One region of the Streptomyces sp. CC0208 genome, then DNA from elsewhere that is predicted to be linked to it. Evidence: riboswitches for the same ligand, from Rfam matches in the RefSeq annotation. Region 1 holds a riboswitch; each other region holds the start of a gene.

The links. A riboswitch is a leader RNA that binds a small molecule or an ion and turns the genes downstream of it on or off. The one in region 1 is predicted to bind S-adenosylmethionine.
Region 2: it holds a riboswitch for S-adenosylmethionine, as region 1 does, so the genes downstream of both, D1369_RS04650 (amino acid ABC transporter permease) here and D1369_RS44695 (putative leader peptide) in region 1, are expected to answer to the same signal.
Region 3: it holds a riboswitch for S-adenosylmethionine, as region 1 does, so the genes downstream of both, D1369_RS29845 (aminotransferase class V-fold PLP-dependent enzyme) here and D1369_RS44695 (putative leader peptide) in region 1, are expected to answer to the same signal.

The regions. Positions count from the first base shown of each region.
Region 1 is NZ_CP031969.1:204,320-212,035, forward strand. Features, by position in the region: gene D1369_RS00955 (ABC transporter ATP-binding protein) at 1-518, opposite strand, end outside; gene D1369_RS00960 (ABC transporter permease) at 515-1,408, opposite strand; gene D1369_RS00965 (TauD/TfdA family dioxygenase) at 1,405-2,298, opposite strand; gene D1369_RS43390 (hypothetical protein) at 3,032-3,175, opposite strand; gene D1369_RS00980 (DUF1684 domain-containing protein) at 3,311-4,135, shown strand; SAM riboswitch class IV at 4,234-4,347, shown strand; gene D1369_RS44695 (putative leader peptide) at 4,382-4,498, shown strand; gene D1369_RS00985 (ABC transporter substrate-binding protein) at 4,702-6,318, shown strand; gene D1369_RS00990 (ABC transporter permease) at 6,322-7,281, shown strand; gene D1369_RS00995 (ABC transporter permease) at 7,278-7,716, shown strand, end outside.
Region 2 is NZ_CP031969.1:998,295-1,006,010, reverse strand. Features, by position in the region: gene D1369_RS04660 (IlvD/Edd family dehydratase) at 1-382, shown strand, start outside; gene D1369_RS44715 (putative leader peptide) at 498-620, shown strand; gene D1369_RS04655 (glutathione S-transferase C-terminal domain-containing protein) at 721-1,587, shown strand; SAM riboswitch class IV at 1,653-1,762, shown strand; gene D1369_RS04650 (amino acid ABC transporter permease) at 2,098-3,081, shown strand; gene D1369_RS04645 (amino acid ABC transporter ATP-binding protein) at 3,078-3,857, shown strand; gene D1369_RS04640 (ABC transporter substrate-binding protein) at 3,909-4,931, shown strand; gene D1369_RS04635 (GNAT family N-acetyltransferase) at 4,990-5,769, shown strand; gene D1369_RS44710 (putative leader peptide) at 5,816-5,911, shown strand; gene D1369_RS04630 (LLM class flavin-dependent oxidoreductase) at 5,993-7,186, shown strand; gene D1369_RS04625 (NtaA/DmoA family FMN-dependent monooxygenase) at 7,221-7,716, shown strand, end outside.
Region 3 is NZ_CP031969.1:6,487,536-6,495,251, forward strand. Features, by position in the region: gene D1369_RS29810 (Ig-like domain-containing protein) at 1-249, shown strand, start outside; gene D1369_RS29815 (response regulator transcription factor) at 372-773, opposite strand; gene D1369_RS29820 (heme-copper oxidase subunit III) at 919-1,539, shown strand; gene D1369_RS29825 (c-type cytochrome) at 1,600-2,409, shown strand; gene D1369_RS29830 (Rieske 2Fe-2S domain-containing protein) at 2,406-3,461, shown strand; gene D1369_RS29835 (cytochrome bc complex cytochrome b subunit) at 3,458-5,095, shown strand; gene trpD (anthranilate phosphoribosyltransferase) at 5,265-6,329, shown strand; SAM riboswitch class IV at 6,408-6,524, shown strand; gene D1369_RS29845 (aminotransferase class V-fold PLP-dependent enzyme) at 6,656-7,716, shown strand, end outside.

The DNA.
Region 1 (7,716 bases):
GCCCGTACGAGGTCGTGCATGCGGAGCCGTGTGATGGCGTCGAGGGCCGCGAACGGCTCGTCGAGCAGCACGAGTTCGGGCTCCGAGACCAGGGCCCGCGCGAGCGACACCCGCTGTGCCTCGCCGCCGGAGAGCTCCTTGGGCCATGCCTTCTCGCGGCCCGCGAGTCCGACCTCGGCGAGCACGTCCCGGGCTCGCTGTTCCGCGTCGGGCCCGTGCAGACCGAGCGTGACGTTGCGCAGGACCCGCTGCCACGGAAGCAGCCGGTCGGCCTGGAAGACGATCGCACGCCGGGCCGGGACCTCCACACGCCCTCCGTCGGGCCGGTCGAGTCCGGCGAGCAGACGCAGGAGGGTGCTCTTCCCGCAGCCCGAGGGACCGAGCAGGATCACCAACTCCTCGTCGGCGATGGTGAGGTCGAGGTGGTCGAGCACCACCCGGTCACCGAACCGACGGACCACCTGCTCGACGACAACCCCGGTGTGCCGGCGGAGCTCCGTCTCGATCGTGCTGCTCATGACGCCTCATAACTGGGACGCCACCGCAGCAGCACCCGCTCGAGAACCCGGACGAACTGGTCGGCGAGCAGACCGAGGAGCGAGTAGATCACCAGCCCCACGAAGACCTGGTTGGTCTGGAGGTAGGTCTGCCCCTGCGTGATGAGGAAGCCAAGTCCCTTGTCGGCGTTGACTGTTTCGGCGGCGACCAGGCCCAACACGCTGTACGCGAGAGAGAAGCGCAGGCCGACCAGGAACCCCGGCAGAGCTCCGGGCACCAGCACGCGCGTCACCAGGCGCCAGGTGCCCGCGCCCGTGGTGCGCGCCATCTCGATCAGCCGCTGGTCGACGCCCCGGATCGCGGCGAACAGGTTGAGATACATCGGGACACCGGCACCGAAGGAGATCAGCAGCACCTTGGTGAGCTCGTCGATGCCGAACCACACGATCATCAGCGGCAGCACCGCGAGGAGCGGGATGGTGTTGAGCACCTGCACGAGGCCGTTGAACAGGTACTCACCGCTGCGCAGCAGCCCGCCGAGCACACCGGTGAGAATGCCCACCGTCAGACCGATCGCGAGGCCGATGCCGGCCCGCTGCAGCGAGATGGCCAGGTCCGGCCCGAGGACGCCCTGTTGCCACAGGTCGGCGGCGGACTTCACGATCGACGTGGGCGCCGGAGCGTAGGTCTTCGACACCACTCCGGCCCGGGCGAGGATCTCCCAGGCGACGAGAACCACGACAGGAGTCGTATAGACCCCGAGAGGCCAGCGCAGGCGCTCGCGGAGCGTGCTGAGCGGCGTCCTGCGGCGGGCATCGCGCGGCAGGAACACCTCACGCTTGGGCGCGCTCCTCGTCTCGGCGTCCGGGCCATTGGTGACGGCAGGCGCTTTGAGGCTGAGTTCGGTCATGCCGCCACCGCCAACGCGCTGTAGTGCGAGGCGTCACCGACGAGTTGCTCGCTGCGGCGTCCGTCGACGCCGGCCGGCACCTCTCCCGCGACCGTCACCCGGTTGAGGCGGCGCGGGTGGTCGTCGTAGTTGTCCACCGCGTAGTGCTGGGTGATCCGGTTGTCGAAGATCAGCAGCTGGTTCGGAGACCAGGTCCAGCTCAGGATGTTCTCCGGACGCGTCACGTAGGACTGGAGGATGCGCAGCAGATCCGCCGAGTCGCTGCTCGGCAGACCCACGATGCGCTTGGCGAACCCGCCGATGAACAGGCCGCGTTCGCCCGTCAGGGGGTGCACCCGCACGACGGGGTGCTCCGCCTCGTACGGCGTCGACACGAAGGCTCGGTCGTACTCCTGCCGCTGTGCGGTCGTGGACGCGGGACGGGCGTAGTCGTACTGGTTGGTGTGCACGACGCGCAGCGTGTCCGCGAGGGCGCGCAGCGGTGCGGGCAGGTCCCGGTACGCCGCGGCGGCGTTGGCGATGAGCGTCTCTCCGCCGTACGGCGTGGTCACGATCGACCGGAGCGTGGTGAGCTGCGGCGGATTGATCACGAAGGTGACGTCCGTGTGCCATTCGTTGGCCTTGGACGTCTCGCTGTCGACGGCGAGCACGTTCGTCGTGCCGTCGGTGGCCGGCACGTTGGGGTGGGCGGTGGTCAGTTCCCCGAACCACCGGGCCACGCGCTCCTGGCCGGCGTTGTCGAGGTCGACGTGGTCAAAGACGATCGCCTTGTGCGTGTTGAGGGCGTCACGGAGCGCCGTGACCGTCGAGAGATCGGGGGTCGCCGTGAGGTCGACGCCCTCGACGACCGCGCCGATACGGCCGGTGAGCTTACGGATGGACGGAGGCATGAGGGGTCACTCCCGGACGGGTGGGCGCACATCAAGGGGCGCGCGGAAGGCCGGTTGAGCAGGCCGGAGAGACAGAACGTGTGGTCGCGGGACCGCTGCAGCCGCGTTCTCAGCGACCGCCTCGGCGTGCGCGGACAGGCTCCCGGCTCGTACAAGTACGAGTACGAGTACGAGAAGGAGGTGAGACGGGAGCCCTCAGGAGGTGGACGCGACGATCCCTCGGGGAGCATCGCAGCGCGGGCGGCTTCGCACCGCCGCTGCCCCGGCGCGCGCGATGGGCGCACACCGACTGCTGCCGGGGAGTACTTGCGAGGTCAGCGACAACAAAACGCGCTGGAGACGTGCGCCAGATCGATGTGGCGCCGCCGAGTGAGGTCCACGCGCGGGGTCATGGAACGGGAGTTCAGCAGAGGTCCACCACGTTGGTCAATAACTTCCCGGACAGGTCTTGCATTGCGGACACAGAGAACTTCTTGTGTCGCCGCCCCTGAGGGGTTGCCCGGCCCCGCACAAGTCCTGGCCCGGAACCGGTACGGATGGCGCGAGCACGCGCTGGTGGCCGCACCGAACCGCACCCCGGTCGGCGATGCGCTGCCGGACCCGGTCGCTCACCTGTCCTCGGGGCCGGACGCCTACGGCGCGCTCATCCGGTTCGCCGGCGCCCGGCGACCCGGCCTCCCCCGGCCCTGGCGTCGTCCCGGAGCGATCGACGGCTTAAACGTCACGCCGTACCTCATCCCCCGACGGTCTCGACGGTCTCGACGGTCTCGACGACATCGTCGATCTGCTCGTCCCGGAACTGCAGGAGCGCGGCATCTACCGCACCGAGTACACCGGCACCACCCCGCGCGGGACCGGCGGCAGGCGGGCTGATCACCTCACATGACTGACATGAAGCTGTCACACGCGGGCCGGAATGCACCTCACCTCAGCGCCGGTTCTCACTGTCATGACTCTGGCCGACTGATCAATGCCCCCTCAAGGCCGTACTTCCCTAGCAGAAGGAGCAATCATGACCACCGAAGCGACGGCATCGGACCTCCACGCCTTCACCGAGCACTGGCTGGAGTGGTACCACGCCCAGGAGGCCCGGCTCGCCGCCCCGCACGGATTCCTGGCGATCACCGGCCTGCACTGGCTCGACGACCGGCCGCAGCGCTTCCCGGACGCGCCCGGCGAGTGGCGCACCGGACCCGACGGAGTCGTCGTCGACCTCGACGACGGCGAGGAACTGGTCGTCGACGGAACGCCGGTGCGCGGTGAACACCGCTTCGGCGTGCTTCCCGAGCGTGGCGGCGTCGACGCCGTCTGGGGAGACGCGGTCATCGAGGTCGCCAAGCGCGGCGGCAACGACATCCTGCGCCCCCGGCACCCGGACGCACCGCTGCGCACGGCCTTCACCGGAACGCCCGCCTACGCCCCCGACCCGCGCTGGGCGGTGACGGGCCGTTACATCCCCTTCGACACGCCACGGCCGACCACCGTGGGCGCGGCCGTGGAAGGCCTTGAGCATGTGTACGACGCTCCCGGCAGGATCGAGTTCGAGCTGGACGGCCGTCAGCTGTCCCTGACCGCGTTCCCCGGCCCTGGTGCGGGCCGGCTGATGGTGCTGTTCACCGACGAGACCTCCGGGGTCACCACCTACGCCGCCAACCGGACCCTCGCCCTGGAGCCGCCCGCCGCCGACGGTACGGTCGCCCTGGACTTCAACCGCGCCGCGAACCTGCCGTGCGCCTACACGGACCTGGCCACCTGCCCGCTGCCCCCGGCCGAGAACCGGTTGCCGGTGGCGATCGAGGCCGGTCAGAAGATCCCCCGCGAGCGCGGCGGCTCCTGAACGTGCCTGAGCCCGACAAAGTGCCGGTCCAACTGCCCCCGCAGGGCGTCACTTTCCGGCATTGACGTACGACAAGTACCCTCCGTACGATCACGAACGGCATTGAGTGTCAGCGTCAAGCCCTGGCTCGCTGACCGGCAACCCTCCCCCGCGGTGGGGTGCTCCAGGTGAAAGCCCGGCGGGATCACCGACGATCTCCGCAAGCGCGTGGCCCCGTGGCCGGGGCCGGAAATGTGGAGGACCGACATGCCGCACGGTGGTGACCCGAGCGCCCGCCTCGCCGGCGCCACCGTGTTCTCCCGGCTCTCGCGTCGGCGCCACATCGACCTCAAGCGCTCGACCAGCTGTCTCTGTCAGGCCTGACGGGCCCTTTCGCCGCCGGTCGCAGTCCGGCACGCGCCGGTCGTCACCGCACCCGCCTGCGGCTGACCCTCGCTCCCCCCTGATCCCTGTCTCCACAGCGCTTCCCCGCCACCGGTCCGATGCCGGCCGGGGCCGCACACCCCTGCACGGACGTGCCTTGTACGGCGCCTCCATGCCTGGTGACACGAGTAGGAGAACCCTCCGTGAACGCACTTCCGGCTCTCAGAGCCCCCCGCTGGGCGCCCCTCGCCGCCCTGCTGACCACCAGTGTTCTGCTGACCGCCTGCGGTTCGGGCAACGACTCCAGCAGCGGAAGCAACCGGCCCAAGTCCGGTGGCACCCTGACCTTCGCGGTGGGTTCCGACGCCGGCTGTGTGGATCCACAGCAGGTCGGCAGCAACGAGAGCATCTACTCGGTGCGCCAGACCGTGGACTCCCTGACCGACCAGGACCCCAGGACCGGCAAGATCGTGCCGTGGCTCGCCAAGAGCTGGGACATCAACGCCGACGCCACGGAGTTCACCTTCCATCTACGCTCGGGCGTCACCTTCAGCGACGGCTCCCAGCTGACCGCGCAGGTGGTCAAGGACAACTTCGACGCGGTGCCGAAGCTCGGCGCCCTCGGGGTCCTCGCCCAGGGCTATCTCAGCGGCGTCAAGGGCACCACCGTGGTGGACCCGCTCACCGTCAAGGTGACCTTCGGAAGGCCCAACGCGCAGTTCCTCCAGGCGACTTCGACCCACTCGCTGGGCATCGAGTCGTCCGCGAGCGTGAAGAAGACCCCGCAGCAGAAGTGCAGTGACGGTGTGATCGGGTCGGGGCCGTTCGTGCTCAAGCAGTACGTCCAGAACCAGTCGATCACACTGGCCAAGCGCACCGGCTACGACTGGGGCTCCTCGCTGTGGTCCAAGAAGGGAGAGGCCTACCTGGACAAGCTGGTCTTCAAAGTCGTTCCCGAGGCAGGGGTGCGGGCCGGCAGCCTCCAGTCCGGGCAGGTGGACGCGATCAGCAGCGTCGGCAGGGCCAACGAGGTGGCGCTCGGGGGCGGTCAGGTCACCCTGTTGAGCCGGGCCAACCCCGGTGTGGTCTTCGGACTCGGCGTCAACAACGCGCGGCCGTTGCTGAAGGACGTGAAGGTGCGTCAAGCGATCCTGGCGGCCATCGACCGCAAGCAGATCGCCGACACCGTGTTCCCGACCGGCACCCAGCCGGCGACCAGCGTCCTGGCGCACACCACGCCCGACTACACCGACCTCTCCTCGGACCTCGCCCTCGACGCGGCCAAGGCGAAGTCCCTGCTGGAAGCGGCCGGTTGGAAAGCCGGCAGTGACGGCATACGCGCCAAGGGCGGCAAGAAGCTGCGCCTGACCATCAGCTGGTTCCCCAACGCCGCCACCAACCAGCCTGCCTTGGAGCTGGTCCAGCAGCAGCTGAAGGCCGTCGGGATCGACGTGGTGCTCAAGCAGGGTCAGGTCAGCCAGTTCGCCACCACGCTCCAGGGCGGTGACTTCGACCTGGTGTGGAGCAACGTGACCCGCTCCGACCCGGACATCCTGCGTACGTCCTTCTCGACCCAGCTGGCCAACTTCTACCGCCTGCCCGCCACTTCCCTGGACACGGAGCTGTCCGGCCAGGCCGCGACCACGGACACCGCCAAGCGCGAGCAGCTGGTGGAGAAGGCGCAGAGGCTGATCGTGCGGAACGCCTACAACGTGCCGGTGGTGGAACTCCAGACCCAGCTGGCCGTGGCGAAGAAGGTGCACAACCTCGACTTCGACTCGGGCAGCCGCATCCAGTTGCACGACACCTGGATCGGCTAGCGCATGCGCCGCTATGTGATCAAGCGACTGGGGCAGGCGGTCGGGGTGCTGTGGGCGGCGTACACGGTGTCGTTCCTGGTACTGAACTGGCTGCCCGGGGACCCGGTCACCGCGATGGCCAGTGCCGGGATGGACTCGGGGGACGTCGATCCGACCCGGCTGGCCGCCCTGCGGCACGAGTACGGCTTCGACAAGCCGGTGCTGGTGCAGTACGCCGAGTACCTCGGCAGGGCGGTGCGCGGGGACTTCGGCGACTCGGTCGCCACCGGCCGGCCGGTCACCTCGACTTTGGCCGACGCGCTGCCGCAGACCCTCCAGCTGACCGGCGCGGCACTGCTGCTCGCGGTGCTCCTCGGCGGCGGACTGGCAGTGGTGGCGACGTACACCTCCCAGCGATGGGTGCGGCAGCTCCTGCTGTCGCTGCCGCCGCTGGGGGTGTCGGTCCCGACGTTCTGGGTGGGGCTGCTGCTCGTCGAGACGTTCTCCTTCCGGCTGCGCTGGTTCCCGGCCTTCGGCAACGACGGCCTGAAGGGGCTGGTGCTGCCGGCCCTCACGCTGGCGATCCCGACCGGCGCGCAGGTCGCTCAGGTGCTCGCCAAGAGCCTGCTCACCGCACTGGACCAGGCGTATGTGGAGACCGCCCGGGCCAAGGGCGCCGGCAGATGGCGGGTCCATCTGCGGCACGCTCTGCGCAACGCGTCCCTGCCGGCGCTGACGGTCGTCGGCCTGCTGGTGGGGCAACTGATCGCCGGTTCGGTGGTCGTCGAGACGGTGTTCTCCCGCGACGGCCTCGGCCGCGTCACCGCGGCGGCGGTCACGGCCCAGGACATCCCGCTGGTCCAGGGGGTGGTGGTGTTCGGGGCGCTGATCTTCGTCACCACCAACCTCGTCGTCGACCTGGTCTATCCACTCCTGGACCCGCGGATCGTGGTGGCCTCGGGCAGAAGGGCGGCACTCGCATGAGCCAGAGCCTTGTCGACGACCCGGCCGAGGCGGCACCGGGACTGGCCCGCCCGGTCAGGTCGGGACCGGGGCCGGAACCGGGACGCCGCGTGGACGTACGGCGACCGCTGCGGTTCGTGGTGCGCCGCCCGGGTCTGCTGCTGTCGGTGGTCGTCCTCGTGCTGGTCGTGCTGGCCTCGTTCCGGCCCGGCCTGTTCACCTCGCAGGACCCGCTGAAGGGCGTCCCGTCGCAGAACTTCCGCGGCCCGAGCGGAAGTCACTGGTTCGGCACCGACGAGCTGGGCCGCGATGTGTTCTCGCGGGTCGTCCACGGCGCCCAGCTGTCCCTGAAGGCCACGCTGATCGCGGTGCTGGTGGCGTTCGTGGTCGGCGGTCTGCTCGGGGTGGTCGCCGGGTTCGTGGGCCGCTGGGTGGACGACGTCCTCATGCGCTTCG
Region 2 (7,716 bases), 790 kb from region 1:
CAACATGCCGCTGCCCACCAAGCTGCTGGAGCAGGGCGTGCGGGACATGGTCCGCGTCTGCGACGGCCGGATGAGCGGCACCGCGTACGGCACGGTCGTCCTGCACGTGGCACCGGAGGCCGCGGCGGGGGGCCCGCTCGCCCTCGTCCGGACCGGTGATGTCATCAGCCTCGACGTCGGGGCCCGCCGCATCGACCTGGAGGTGCCCGCCGACGAGCTCGCCGCCCGCACCCCCAACGCGGCCACCGTCGAGGGCTTCGCCAACCCGAGGCGGGGCTGGGAGCGGCTGTACGTGGACCACGTCCAACAGGCCGACAAGGGCGCGGATCTGGACTTCCTCGTCGGTTCCAGCGGCTCGGAGGTCAGCCGCGAGTCGCACTGACCCGGTGCGGCGGAGTCTTCGCCCTGTCCCTGCCCATCCCGTGGACGCCCTCTTGACGTGCGTCCGGACGCGATCGACACTCCAGTTGGGAATCCTAGTGAACGGGTAGGGAAACATGAGCAGCGTGGAACCGGCCGTGGGCCGAGAGAGCCGCACACCGCGGCCCACGCCTCTTCTGACCTCCCGTCGGCACATCGATCTGCAGCGGGTCTGCAGCGCGATCAGGCCCCTGGGCTGAGCCCGGCCACGGCCGCCCCCTCCCTGTCCTGCCCCTCGCTTCCGGCCCGACGACGCTTCCGCCGCGCGTACGTCTGCGCACCGACACCCCGGGGAGATCCATGTCCGTCACATCGCTGTCCCATGTCCCCGCCACCCACCCCGCCCCCGCGTTCCGGGGCCGCATCGGACGGGACGCGCGCAGCGGGCACTACGCCGTGCCGCGCCGCTACCGGCTCCACCTGACCGCCGCCTGTGCGGACGGTCTGCGCATCGCCGTCGCGCACAGTCTGCTCGGCCTCGACGACATCTGTCCCGTGACCTTCCTGGACCCGGTCCCCGACTGTCCGGACGGCGGGCATTCCGCGCTGCGCCCGCTGTACGAGGCCAGCGCGCACCGGTACTCCGGCGCGGCCGTCGCGCCGGTGCTCAGTGACGACTGGTCGGGGCGGATCGTCAGCACCCACGCCGCCGACATCACCCGCGACCTCGCCCGGCACTTCGGCGGCGGCCGTCCGGCGCTGTACCCGTGCGGAGCGGAGTCGGAGACCGAGGCCGTCGAGCGGATGGGCCGGGGCATCGCGCAGGCCGCCCAGCAGGCCGGGTCGGCGGGCGGCGACGACGTGGACCGGACCGCCGCCCTCGAGCGACTGCTGGACACCCTGGGCTCACTGGAGCGCTGGCTGGTGGGTCGCGACTGTCTGATCAGGGATCACCTCACCGCCGCCGACATCGAGTTGTGGGTCGCGCTGGTGCAACTCGACACCGTGCACCGCGACCACCTCGACGCGTCCGCGGTGCAGCGCATCGCGGACCACCCCACCCTGTGGGCCTACGCCCGCCGCCTGACCGCCCACCCGGCCTTCGGCACCCACCTCGACCTCGACGGCATCGCCCGCCGGCACCACGCCCACTGCCGGGGCCTGGAGGCCGCAGGCGCCGCCGTGCAGATTCTGGACTGGGCCTCGCACACCCCCCGTACGTCCTGACCGTTCCATCTGTCGGACCAGGATTGACATTGGTTCAGGCGTTTGACTTAACTACGACCCAGATCGGTCATGAGTGTCAGCGACAAGCCCTGGCTTGCTGACCGGCAACCCTCGCTCGGCGGTGGGGTGCCCCAGGTGACGACCGGACCGGATGACGTTTCGGTAAGCGCGAGGGCCCAAGGGGCCGAAAGAGCACGGTGACGGACATGTACGCAGTTTCCAGGACGGCCACGCGCCGCTCCCAGGGCTGCGTACAGCCGTACACGAACGTGCTCGTGGCCGACCGGAGCGTCGATCTGCTCCGGGTCAGCAGCGCACTGTGTACCGCACCGGGCCGTGCCCGCTGTCGGGGCTGACGTACCTCCCCAGCCCCCGCGTTCCTGACGAACACCGCACCCGCGGTGTGCTGTCGTCCGCCCAGCCCCCGGTGCCCGTGCGTCGCGTCCTACCGCCGTAGGTACGCCGTGTTCGCCGTGTCCCAGGGGAATCCCGACTGAGCCGGAGCCCCTCATGAGTGAACCCCCAGGCGCCGCCGTGTCCGTCACCGAGGCACCGCCTCAGGCCGACACCCCGTCAAAACCCCTCGCCGCACAGCGAGTTCTCCCACTGAGGCGACCGGGCCGCTGGATCGCCACCACCGTCGTCCTGGTCCTGGCGGCCCAGTTCGTCCACGGCCTGGTGACCAACCCGTTCTACCAGTGGGACCGGTTCGGTTACTGGTTCCTGCGGCCGACCGTCCTCGACGGGCTTGTGATCACCCTTGAAGTCGCCGCCTACAGCGCGGTGCTTGGCCTCCTCGGCGGCATTCTGCTCGCTCTGGCCCGGCTCTCGAAGAGCCCGGTGCTGCGGGCGGTGAGCTGGACCTACGTGTGGGCCCTGCGCTCCGTTCCCCTGATCGTGCTCCTGCTGTTCCTCTACAACTTCAGCGCCCTGTACAAGACTTTGAGTGTCGGTGTCCCCTTCGGTCCTGCCTTCTTCTCCTTCGACGAGTCCCGGCTCGCCACCGACATGGTCATCGCCGTCGTCGGACTCAGCCTCAACGAGGCCGCCTACGCGGCCGAGGTCGTCCGCGGCGGCATCCTCTCCGTCGACCAGGGCCAGCACGAGGCGGCCTCGGCACTCGGTCTGCCCAAGGGCTACCAGTTCCGGAAGATCGTCTTCCCGCAGGCGCTGCGCTCCATCACCCCGAACTACGTCAACCAGCTGATCGGCCTCATCAAGAGCACCTCGCTGGTCTTCTACGTCTCCCTGCTCGACCTGTTCGGCACCGTGCAGTCCATGGGCTCCACCTACCCCGGCGACATCGTGCCGCTGCTTCTGGTCGCCACCGTCTGGTACCTGATCCTCACCAGCGCCGTGTCCGTCGTCCAGTTCTACGTCGAGCGACACTACGCCCGGGGCGCCACCCGCTCCCTGCCGCCGACCCCGCTCCAGAAACTGCGCGCCGGTCTCACCGACCTCAGGGCGCGTGTCCGCAGGGAGACCGCGATATGACCGTCACCGACATCACCCCCGTCGCGCTCGAAGTGCACGGCGTGCACAAGTGGTACGGCGCCCACCGGGTCCTGGACGGGGTCGACCTGACCGTGCGGCCCGGCGAGGTCACGGTGATCCTCGGCCCGTCCGGCTCCGGGAAGTCCACCCTGCTGCGGGTCATCAACCACCTGGAGAAGCCGGAGATCGGCTACGTCAGCGTCAACGACGAACTCATCGGCGTCCGTCGGCAGGGCGAGCGGCTCAAGGAGCTCAGCGAGCGCGCCATCCTGACCCAGCGCAGCCGCATCGGGTTCGTCTTCCAGAACTTCAACCTCTTCCCGCACCTGACCGTCCTCGACAACGTGGCCGCCGCCCCGGTGGCGACCGGGAAGCTCGGCAAGGCGGACGCCCGGGAGCTGGCCCGCGAACTCCTCGGCAGGGTCGGTCTGGGCGACCGGACGGGTGCCTATCCACGGCAGCTGTCGGGCGGCCAGCAGCAGCGCGTGGCCATCGCCCGCGCGCTCGCCCTAAGGCCCGGTGTCATCCTCTTCGACGAGCCGACCTCCGCCCTCGACCCGGAGCTCGTCGGCGAGGTCCTGGCCGTCATCAAGGACCTGGCGACCAGCGGCACCACCCTGGTCATCGTCACCCACGAGATCGGCTTCGCCCGCGAGATCGCCGACCGGGTCGTCTTCATCGACGGCGGCCGCGTCGTCGAGCAGGGCCCGCCCTCCGAGGTCCTCGACCGGCCGCGGCACGAGCGGACCCGGGACTTCCTGAGCAAGGTCCTCTGAACCCCTTTCCTTCAACTCCGCACCCTTTTCTCCCAACTCCTAAGGACAGCCATGCCCATTCACCCCTCCCGACGCAGCCTGATACGCGGCATCACCGCGGCGGCCACCGTCACCGCCCTCGCCGGCGGGCTCGCCGCCTGCGGTGGTGACAGCGACGCCGCCACCAGGACGACCGACAGCGCCGGCACGGTCACCGTGGGGCGGCTCTCCAACGGCGCCGCCAAGGAGACCGCCCTCAAGGTCGCCGAGGTGAAGTCCATCAGTGCCGAACTGCCCGACGCCGTCAAGAAGAGCGGCAAGCTGGTCATCGGCTCCGGCACTCTGCCCTCCGGTTCCCCGCCGCTGGGCTTCGTGGGCAGCGACCAGAAGACGCTCACCGGCTCCGAGGTCGACCTGGCCCGTCTGGTCGCCTCGGTCCTCGGTCTGCAGCCCGAGGTCAAACGCTTCACCTGGGAGAACCTCTTCGTCGGCATCGACAGCGGCAAGGTGAACGTCGGTTTCTCCAACATCACCGACACCGAGGAGCGCAAGCAGAAGTACGAGTTCGCCTCCTACCGCAAGGACGACCTCGCCTTCGAGACCCTCAAGACCTCGAAGTGGACCTTCGACGGCGACTACGAGGCCCTCGCGGGCAGGACCGTATCGGTCAGCGCCGGGACCAACCAGGAGCGGATCCTGCTGGAGTGGCAGACCAAGCTGAAGAAGGAGGGCAAGAAGCTGACCATCAAGTACTTCCAGGACAGCCCCAGCGTCTACCTGGCCCTCGCCAGCGGCAAGATCGACGCCTACCTGGGCCCGAGCCCCAACTCGTCCTACCACGTCACCCAGACGGCGGGCACGCCCAACGCGACCCGCATCGCGGGCCAGTACTCCGGTGCCGGCGAGACGCTCCAGGGCCTGATCGCCGCGACCGCCAAGAAGGACAGCGGCCTCGCCAAGCCCCTCGCCGACGCGATCAACTACCTGATCGACAACGGCCAGTACGCCAAGTGGCTCAGCGCGTGGAACCTCTCCCACGACGCCGTGTCCAAGTCGGAGGTCAACCCGCCCGGGCTGCCGCTGGACAACTCCTGACATCTCGTCAAGAGCTGAACCCCTCATGCCCGTCGACTCAGGAAGGGACTTCGCCTCCGTGGCACAGCAGACCGACGTCCGCGGAGGCGGCGCCTCCCTGAGACCCGCCGCGCTCGACCCCTTCGCGCCCGCCGCGCCCGACACCTCCGTCCTCGACAACGCCGTATGGGCCGCCCTCGACGGCCCCCACGCTCACCTCGCCGAACGCGTCGGCCGCGCCGCCCGCTACCCGGACGACGTCTACGCCTTCGCCGCCCTCGCAGATCCCCGCGACCCGGCCGCCTGGGCCGACCTGCTCACGCTCGTCGGTCCCGGAACCACCGTACGGATCAAGCCCGTTGAGACGGTCCCCGAAGAGTGGGAGGTCATCGGTGGGGGAGTGGGCGTCCAACTCGTCGACACCGCGCTGCGCGCCGAACCGGCCCCCGAGGCGGTACGGCTCGGCCCCGACGACGTACCCGAGATCCTCGACCTGGTCGCCCGCACCAGGCCGGGCCCGTTCCTCGAGCGGACCATCGACCTCGGCACCTACCTCGGCATCCGGGACGAGGGCCGGCTGATCGCCCTGGCCGGCGAGCGGGTCCGGCCGCCCGGCTGGACCGAGATCAGCGCGGTCTGCACCGACCCGGCGCACCGGAGCCGGGGCCTGGCCACCCGGCTGGTCCGGGCGGTCGCCGCAGGGATCCGCGAGCGCGGCGACATCCCGTTCCTGCACGCCGCCGCCGACAACACGAACGCCATCCGGCTCTACGAATCGATCGGCTTCACCCTGCGCCGCCGCTCGCCCGTCCTTCTGGTCCGCAGTCCAGGAACATCCCGCGAGGCCGGGGCGTTGTGACTCACGACGAGATCCGCCGGGCGCCTCGCGCGCCCAGAAGGAGGAGGTGACGGGCGTGATCAGCACCCTCCGCTCCGCCCACCTCCACTCCCGGCCCCACATCGATCTCCAGCGCGTGTCCGCCGCGCTCTGTTGTTCCTGACCCGTCAGTCGCTTCAGCCGCCGGGCCCCGCGCATCCGCGGGCCGGCCCTCTCGTACGGACCTCCAGGAAGGCACCCACCCGTGTCCCCTTCTTCTCTGCATCTCGCCGTCGCCCTCGACGGCACCGGCTGGCACCCCGCCTCCTGGCGCGAGCCGGTCGCCCGTCCCCGTGAGCTGTTCACCGCCGGATACTGGGCCGACCTGGTCGCCGAGGCCGAGCGCGGCCTGCTCGACTTCGTCACCATCGAGGACGGTCTCGGCCCGCAGTCCTCCCGGTTCCTCGACCCGGACGAGCGCACGGACCAGGTGCGCGGCCGGCTCGACGCCGTGCTCATCGCCTCCCGCGTCGCCCCGCTCACTCGCCATATCGGCCTGGTCCCGACCGCGGTGGTCACCCACACGGAGCCCTTCCACATCTCCAAGGCCATCGCGACCCTCGACTACGTCAGCACCGGCCGTGCGGGCCTGCGCGTCCAGATCACCGCCCGCCCGAACGAGGCCGCGCACTTCGGCCGCCGCACCATCCCGCGCATCGAGGCCTACGACAGCCCCGAGAGCCAGGAACTGGTGGCCGACCTCTTCGACGAGGCCGCCGACTACGTGGAGGCCGTCCGCCGCCTCTGGGACAGCTGGGAGGACGACGCCGAGATCCGCGACGCCGACACCGGCCGCTTCATCGACCGGGACAAGCTGCACTACATCGACTTCGAGGGAAAGCACTTCAGCGTCAAGGGCCCCTCCATCACACCCCGACCGCCACAGGGTCAGCCGCTCGTCACGGCCCTCGGCCACCAGACCGTCCCCTACCGGCTCATCGCCCGCCAGGCGGACGTCGGTTACATCACCCCGCAGGACACCGACCAGGCCCGCGCGATCGTCGCCGAGATCCGCGCCGAGCAGGAGGCGGCCGGCCGTGCCGACGGACTCCTGCACGTCTTCGGCGACCTGGTCGTCTTTCTCGACGACGACCCGGCCGAGGCCGCCGCCCGCCGGGACCGCCTGGACGCGCTCGCGGGAGAGCCGTACCAGAGCGATGCCCGTGTCTTCACCGGCACCCCGACCCAACTCGCCGACCTGCTGGGTGAGTTCCGGTCGGCCGGGCTCACCGGATTCCGGCTGCGGCCCGCCGTCCTCGGTCACGACCTGCCGGCGATCACCCGCGGCCTGGTCCCCGAACTCCAGCGCCGCGGCGCCTTCCGCACCGCCTACGAGGCCGACACCCTGCGTGGCCTGCTGGGCCTCGCCCGCCCCGCCAACCGCTACGCCGCCGCCTGAGCCCGAGAGCTTTGAGCCGGAAGGACCGCACACCATGAGCAAGCCGCTGAAGCAGATCCACCTGGCCGCGCATTTCCCGGGCGTCAACAACACCACCGTGTGGAGCGACCCCGAGGCCGGCAGCCACATCGAGTTCAGCTCCTTCGCACACTTCGCGAAGACCGCCGAACGGGCCAAGTTCGACTTCCTGTTCCTCGCCGAGGGCCTGCGCCTGCGCGAACAGGGCGGAAAGATCTACGACCTGGACGTCGTCGGCCGCCCCGACACCTTCACGATCCTCGCCGCGCTGGCCGCCGTCACCGAGCACCTGGGGCTCACCGGCACCATCAACTCCACCTTCAACGAGCCCTATGAGGTGGCCCGCCAGTTCGCCAGCCTCGACCACCTCTCCGGCGGCCGCTCCGCCTGGAACGTCGTCACCTCCTGGGACGCCTTCACCGGCGAGAACTTCCGCCGCGGCGGCTTCCTGCCGCAGGAGGAGCGCTACTCCCGCGCCAAGGAGTTCCTCGCCACCACCCAGGAGCTCTTCG
Region 3 (7,716 bases), 6.3 Mb from region 1:
GCCAACGTCAGCCACGGCTGCACCGGCATGAGCACGTCCAACGCCGAGTGGTTCTTCGACACGGTCCACGAGGGCGACGTGGTGCAGGTCGTCAACTCGGACGGCCACACCATGGAGCCCTTCGGCAACGGCTTCGGCGACTGGAACCTGGACTGGAAGAAGTGGCGCGAGGGCAGCGCCCTGGTGGCAGGCACCCCGGACGCCCCGAGCGCGGACCAGACGGCAAGGCTGAGGCCGGAGAGCGTCTAGAGGCGCCTCAGGGGCAGCGCCCCTTCAGGGGCGCGGGGCTGTATCGATATGCGGCTACGCCGCGTGGGCGCGACAAGCCACGACGAGCCCGCAGCCGCCATGGAACCCCGCACCCCGAGCTCTCAGGCGCTCAAAGCCTTCTTGTTCCGCAGCAAAGAAGCCAGCGCCGCCGCGAACTCCACCGGATCCACGGGATGCGTCACCGCACCCTCCGCCCGGCTCCACGTGGCCAGCCACGCGTCCTGCGGCCGCCCGATCAGCAGCAGCACCGGCGGGCAGTTGAACACCTCGTCCTTGATCTGCCGGCACAGGCCCATGCCCCCCATCGGCACGGCCTCCCCGTCCAGCACACAGACGTCGATCCCGCCCTTGTCCAGCTCTTTCAGCACCGCCGCGGGCGTGGCGCACTCCAGGAACTCGACCAACGGGACGTCCGGGGCCGGTCGCCGGCCGGAGGCGATCCGTACCTGCTCGCGGGTGTTGGAATCGTCGCTGTAGACCAGCACCGTTGCGGTCGGCTGCATTGTTCCTCCGTGACGTCAGCGTCGTAAGGACAGGCCCGTTGGGCCGGATGCTACTCCCTTGAACACCACGTCAACACCGGTATGGAGCAGGGAGACACTCCGAACGGCACCCCCCGGGGTGAGGGCGGGATAAGCGACCGACATAATGTCGGTCGTGGCGACAGCAACGACAGAGACAACCGGGCACGCGCACCCATCGGTCAACCGGCCGAACCTCACCAGCGTCGGAACCATCATCTGGCTGAGTTCCGAGCTGATGTTCTTCGCGGCCCTCTTCGCGATGTACTTCACCCTGCGATCGGTGACGGGTCCCGACCACTGGAAGGAAATGGCGTCCAGCCTGAACTTCCCGTTCTCGGCGACGAACACCACGATCCTGGTGCTTTCCTCCCTCACCTGCCAGCTCGGCGTCTTCGCCGCCGAGCGCGGTGACGTGAAGAAGCTCCGGGGCTGGTTCATCATCACCTTCATCATGGGCGCGATCTTCATCGGCGGTCAGATCTACGAGTACACGGAGCTGGTGAAGAAGGACGGGCTCTCGCTCTCCTCCGATCCGTACGGCTCGGTGTTCTACCTGACCACCGGCTTCCACGGCATGCACGTGACGGGCGGCCTCATCGCGTTCCTGTTCGTTCTCGGGCGTACCTACGCGGCCAAGAGGTTCACCCACGAACAGGCGACCGCGGCCATCGTCGTGTCCTACTACTGGCACTTCGTCGACGTCGTCTGGATCGGCCTCTTCGCCACGATCTACATGATCAAGTAGCCGGGCCCGCTCCCGACATCGCAAGCATCGACGCAGAAGATCCTGACACCGGGGTAATCCGTGAAAAAGCTCTCCGCACGACGACGCCACCCGCTGGCGGCGCTCGTCGTCCTACTCCTCGCGCTGGCATGCACCGGGGGGCTGTACGCCGTGTTCGCCCCCGCGGACAAGGCGAAGGCAGATGAAACCGCCCAGTCCCTGGCCATCGACGAGGGCAAGAAGCTCTTCGCCGTAGGCTGCGCCAGCTGCCACGGCACCGGCGGTCAGGGATCCTCCGACGGTCCGAGCCTCGTCGGCGTGGGCGCCGCAGCCGTCGACTTCCAGGTCGGCACCGGCCGTATGCCGGCCCAGCAGCCGGGCGCGCAGGTTCCGCGCAAGAAGGTCATCTACACGCAGGCCGAGATCGACCAGCTGGCCGCGTACATCTCGTCGCTGGGTGCCGGTCCGTCCGTCCCGACCGAGGCGCAGTACGGCCCCGACGGCGCCGACATCGCCAAGGGCGGCGAGCTGTTCCGTGACAACTGCACCCAGTGCCACAACTTCACCGGCAAGGGTGGCGCGCTGACGCACGGCAAGTTCGCGCCGAGCCTGGAGGGTGTCGCCCCGAAGCACATCTACGAGGCCATGCAGACCGGCCCGCAGAACATGCCGTCGTTCCCCGACACCACGCTGTCGGAGCAGAACAAGAAGGACATCATCGCGTACCTGAACGCGGTCAACGGCGACGACACCGTGAGCCCCGGCGGCCTTGAGCTGGGCGGTCTCGGCCCGGTCTCCGAGGGCCTGTTCGCCTGGATCTTCGGCCTCGGCGCGCTGATCGCGGTCGCCGTCTGGGTCGCCGCTCGGACCGCAAAGGCCAAGAAGTCATGAGTAGCCAAGACATTCCAGAAGAGAACCTGCCCGCAGAGCAGGACGCGCACGGCGCGGTAAGCGTCGCGGACGAGAAGAACCCGTTCGCGGACCCCGGCCTCCCGCCGCATGAGCACCGGGTGCAGGACATCGACGAGCGGGCCGCCAGGCGGTCCGAGCGCACGGTGGCCATGCTGTTCACGGTGTCGATGCTGGCCACGGTCGGGTTCATCGCCTCGTACGTGGGCATCCCCCACGACAAGTCGATCTTCGTCTTCCCGATCGGGCACATCAACGCGCTCAACTTCGCGCTGGGCCTGACCCTCGGTCTCGCCCTCTTCTCGATCGGCGCGGGCGCGGTCCACTGGGCCCGCACCCTGATGTCCGACGAGGAGATCGCCGACGAGCGTCACCCGATCGAGGCGTCCCCCGAGGTCCGCGCGAAGGTGCACGCGGACTTCAAGCAGGGTGCCAAGGAGTCGGCGCTCGGCCGTCGCAAGCTGATCCGCAACACGATGTTCGGCGCGCTGGCCCTGTTCCCGCTCTCCGGCGTCATGCTGCTGCGCGACCTCGGTCCGCTGCCCGGCACCAAGCTCCGCCACACCATGTGGCGCAAGGGCCTCCAGCTCGTCAACATGAACACCAACGAGCCGCTGCGCCCTGAAGACGTCGCGGTCGGCTCGCTGACCTTCGCCAAGCCCGAGGGCCTGGAGGAGCACGACGAGGAGTTCCAGACCGAGATCGCCAAGGCCGCCCTGATGATCGTCCGCATCCAGCCGGACAACATCAAGGACAAGCGCGAGCTCGAGTGGTCGTACGAGGGAATCGTCGCGTACTCGAAGATCTGCACCCACGTGGGCTGCCCGATCTCCCTGTACGAGCAGCAGACGCACCACGTGCTCTGCCCCTGCCACCAGTCCACCTTCGACCTCTCCGACGGTGCCCGGGTGATCTTCGGCCCCGCCGGTCACGCCCTGCCGCAGCTGCGGATCGGCGTGAACGACCAGGGTTACCTCGAAGCGCTCGGCGACTTCGAGGAGCCCGTCGGTCCTGCATTCTGGGAGCGCGGATGAGTACTACAGAGTCCTCCGAGTCCCGCGCACGCGGGAAGGCGCCGGCCGGCGAGCGCGTCGCCGACTGGGCCGACGGACGGCTGGGGATCTACTCCCTGGCCAAGTCCAACATGCGCAAGATCTTCCCCGACCACTGGTCGTTCATGTTGGGTGAGGTCTGCCTCTACAGCTTCATCATCATCATCCTCACGGGTGTGTACCTGACGCTGTTCTTCCACCCGTCGATGAACGAGGTGGAGTACCACGGCAGCTACGTCCCGCTGCAGGGACAGCTGATGTCCGAGGCGTTCAACTCGACCATGCACATCTCCTTCGATGTGCGCGGTGGTCTGCTGATCCGGCAGATCCACCACTGGGCGGCGCTGATCTTCCTCGCCGGCATGTTCGTGCACATGATGCGTGTGTTCTTCACGGGCGCGTTCCGCAAGCCGCGTGAGGTCAACTGGCTGTTCGGCTTCCTGCTGTTCGTCCTCGGCATGTTCACCGGCTTCACCGGTTACTCGCTGCCGGACGACCTGCTCTCCGGCACCGGTGTCCGCTTCATGGAGGGCGCGATCCTGTCCGTGCCGATCGTCGGCACGTACCTGTCGTTCTTCCTGTTCGGCGGGGAGTTCCCGGGCGGCGACTTCGTGGCCCGCTTCTACTCGATCCACGTCCTGCTGCTGCCGGGCATCATGCTCGGCCTGGTCGTCGGCCACCTGATCCTGGTCTTCTACCACAAGCACACGCAGTTCGCGGGCCCCGGCAAGACCAACAACAACGTGGTCGGCATGCCGCTGCTGCCGGTCTACATGGCCAAGGCCGGAGGCTTCTTCTTCCTGGTCTTCGGCGTCATCGCGGCCATCGCGGCGATCGCCTCGATCAACCCGATCTGGTCGATGGGCCCCTACCGTCCCGACCAGGTGTCCACGGGCGCCCAGCCGGACTGGTACATGGGCTTCTCCGAGGGCCTGATCCGTGTCATGCCGGGCTGGGAGATCAACTTCTGGGGTCACACGCTCGTCCTGGGCGTGTTCATCCCGCTGGTGATCTTCCCGCTGGTCCTGGTCGCGATCGCGGTGTACCCGTTCATCGAGTCCTGGGTCACCGGCGACAAGCGCGAGCACCACATCCTGGACCGGCCGCGCAACGCTCCGACGCGTACGGCCTTCGGTGTCGCGTGGATCACCTGGTACATGGTGCTGCTGATCGGTGGTGGAAACGACCTCTGGGCCACCCACTTCCACCTGTCGATCAACGCCATCACCTGGTTCGTGCGGGTCGCGTTCTTCGTCGCCCCGGTCCTGGCGTTCGTCGCCACCAAGCGGATCTGCCTCGGCCTCCAGCGCCGCGACAAGGACAAGGTGCTGCACGGTCGCGAGTCCGGCATCATCAAGCGCCTGCCGCACGGTGAGTTCATCGAGGTGCACGAGCCGCTCAGCCAGGAGCAGCTGCACACGCTCACGGCGCACGAGCAGTACGCACCGGCGCAGATCGGCCCCGCGGTCGACGAGAACGGCGTCGAGCGCAAGATCAAGGGCTCCGAGAAGCTGCGCGCCAAGCTGAGCGAGGCGTACTACGGCGAGGAGTCCCAGATCCCCAAGCCGACCGTCGAGGAGTACAAGGAGATCACGAGCGGCCACGGCCACCACTGATCGCTGCTTGTCGCTGCGCTCGCCACGCGCGGTAGTAAGGGCCCGTCCGACACAGCGGACGGGCCCTTTGCCGTCCGGGGTCCCGTCCGAACGCCGGACGGGACCCTGCGTCGTGCGCTGGGCTGGATAGGGTGTGGGCACACTTTTCTACGACATCTGGAGCGGCCCCATGAGCGCTGTGACCCCCGCTGGAGGCAACACCGCGGCGGGCCGTTCCTGGCCCGAGGTACTGAACGCCCTGCTGTACGGCCGTGACCAGAGCGCCGACGCCACGGCGTGGGCCATGGACCGGATCATGCAGGGCGAGGCGACCGACGCGCAGATCGCCGGCTTCGTGGTCGCCCTCAGGGCCAAGGGCGAGACGGTCGAGGAGATCAACGGGCTCGTCCGGGCGATGTACGAGCACGCCAACGTGATCGAGGTCCCCGGGCGCACGGTCGACGTCGTCGGCACCGGAGGCGACGGCGCCAAGACCGTCAACATCTCCACGATGTCGGCGATCGTCGTGGCCGGCTCCGGCGCCACGGTCGTCAAGCACGGCAACCGGGCCGCCTCCTCCGCGTCCGGTGCCTCGGACGTCCTGGAGAAGCTCGGCGTCAACCTGGAGCTCACCCCGGGGCGGGTGGCCGAGGTGGCCGAGGAGGCCGGGATCACGTTCTGCTTCGCGGTCAAGTTCCACCCGGCGCTGCGTCACGCGGGCGCCGCCCGCGGGCAGTTGGGTATCCGCACGGTGTTCAACATCCTCGGCCCGCTGACCAACCCCGCCCGGGTGCGGTCCCAGGCGGTCGGGGTCGCCGATCCGCGCATGGCGCCGGTCGTCGCCGGCGTCTTCGCCGAACGTGGCAACTCCGCCCTCGTCTTCCGCGGTGACGACGGCCTCGACGAGCTGACGACCACATCGACCTCCCGCGTCTGGATCGTCCGCGAGGGCAAGGTCACCGAGGAGAGCTTCGACCCCCGGGACGTCGGCATCGACCTGGTGCCCGTGGAGGCCCTGCGGGGCGGTGACCCGGCATACAACGCGGAGGTCGCCAGGAAGCTCCTGGACGGCGAGACGGGCCCGGTCCGGGACGCCGTACTCCTGAACTCGGCGGCCGCGCTGGTGGCCCTGGACCCGGGGACCGGGACCCTGGCCGAGCAACTGCGGGCCGGGATGGACAAGGCCGCCGCGTCGATCGACTCGGGGGCGGCGAAGCGGACGCTGGAGCGATGGGTGGCCGCGAGCAACGCGTAACGGCCACCCCAGGGTGTCGTCCCGCGATCCGGACACGGGTTGCGGGACGGCGATCACCTCACGTACGTTCTTTGACCAGGTCATGAGTGACAGTCATGAGGCCCCGGCCGACTGTCCGGCAACCCTCCGTCCGTGGCGGGGTGCCCCGGGTGAAGACCAGGCCGTAGGCAGCGAGGTCTGCGGCAAGCGCGGATCCCTCACGAACCCAGGGATCCTGGTCATTCGAGGGAGTCTCCCGTGAGCAAGCGAATGCGATAGGGCCGCCGAGCCCCGCCTCCGCGCACCCGTCTCACCTTTCTTTCCACGACTTTTCACGGGAGTCCCCCATGTCTGTCTCCACCGCTGCCGCCGCCCAGACCATTTGTGCCCAGCTGCCCGTTCTGGGCCGGGATGTCACCGTCCCGCTCGTCACCGGCGGCGAAGTCACCTACGCGGCGCTCGACTACGCGGCCAGCGCACCGGCCCTCCAGCGGGTCTGGGACGACGTGGCGGCGTACGCTCCCTACTACGGCAGCGTGCACCGCGGGGCCGGCTACCTCTCCCAGCTGTCGACCGACCTGTTCGAGAACGCCCGCAGGACCGTCACCGAGTTCCTCGACTGCCGCGACGACGACCAGCTGATCTTCACCCGGTCGACCACCGACTCGCTCAACCTCCTTGCCGCCGCGCTCCCCGCCGACTGCCAGGTCTTCGTCTTCGAGACCGAGCACCACGCGAGCCTGCTGCCCTGGCAGGACGCCCGGGTCAGCTACCTCGACGCCCCGCGCACCCCGCGGCAGGCCGTCGAGACCCTGGAGAAGGCCCTCGCCGACCGGGACCCCCACGGCCCGGCCCTGGCGTGCGTCACCGGCGCCTCCAACGTCACCGGTGAGCTGTGGCCGGTACGGGAGCTCGCGGCGGCCGCTCACGCCCACGGTGCCCGCATCGTGCTCGACGCGGCCCAGCTCGCCCCGCACCACCCGGTGAGCGTCCGCGACCTCGACGTCGACTGGGTCGCCTTCTCCGGCCACAAGCTCTACGCCCCCTTCGGCTCCGGCGTCCTGGCCGGCCGCGCCGACTGGCTGCGGGCCGCCGACCCCTACCTCGCGGGCGGCGGCGCCAGCCGCAAGGTCACCCGGCGCGAGGACGGGGGAGTGGACGTGGAGTGGCACGAGAGCGCCGCCCGCCACGAGGCCGGCTCTCCGAACGTCATCGGTGCCTACTCCATCGCCTCCGCCTGCAAGGCGCTGACCGAGGCCGGCTTCGACAGCCTGGTCGCGCGCGAGCAGCACCTGATCGAGAAGGTCCGCGAAGGGCTGGCCGAGGTCCCCGAGGTCCGCGTCCTGTCCCTGTTCGGCGACGACGCCCCCCGCGTCGGCGTGATCTCCTTCGTCGTCGACGGCTGGAA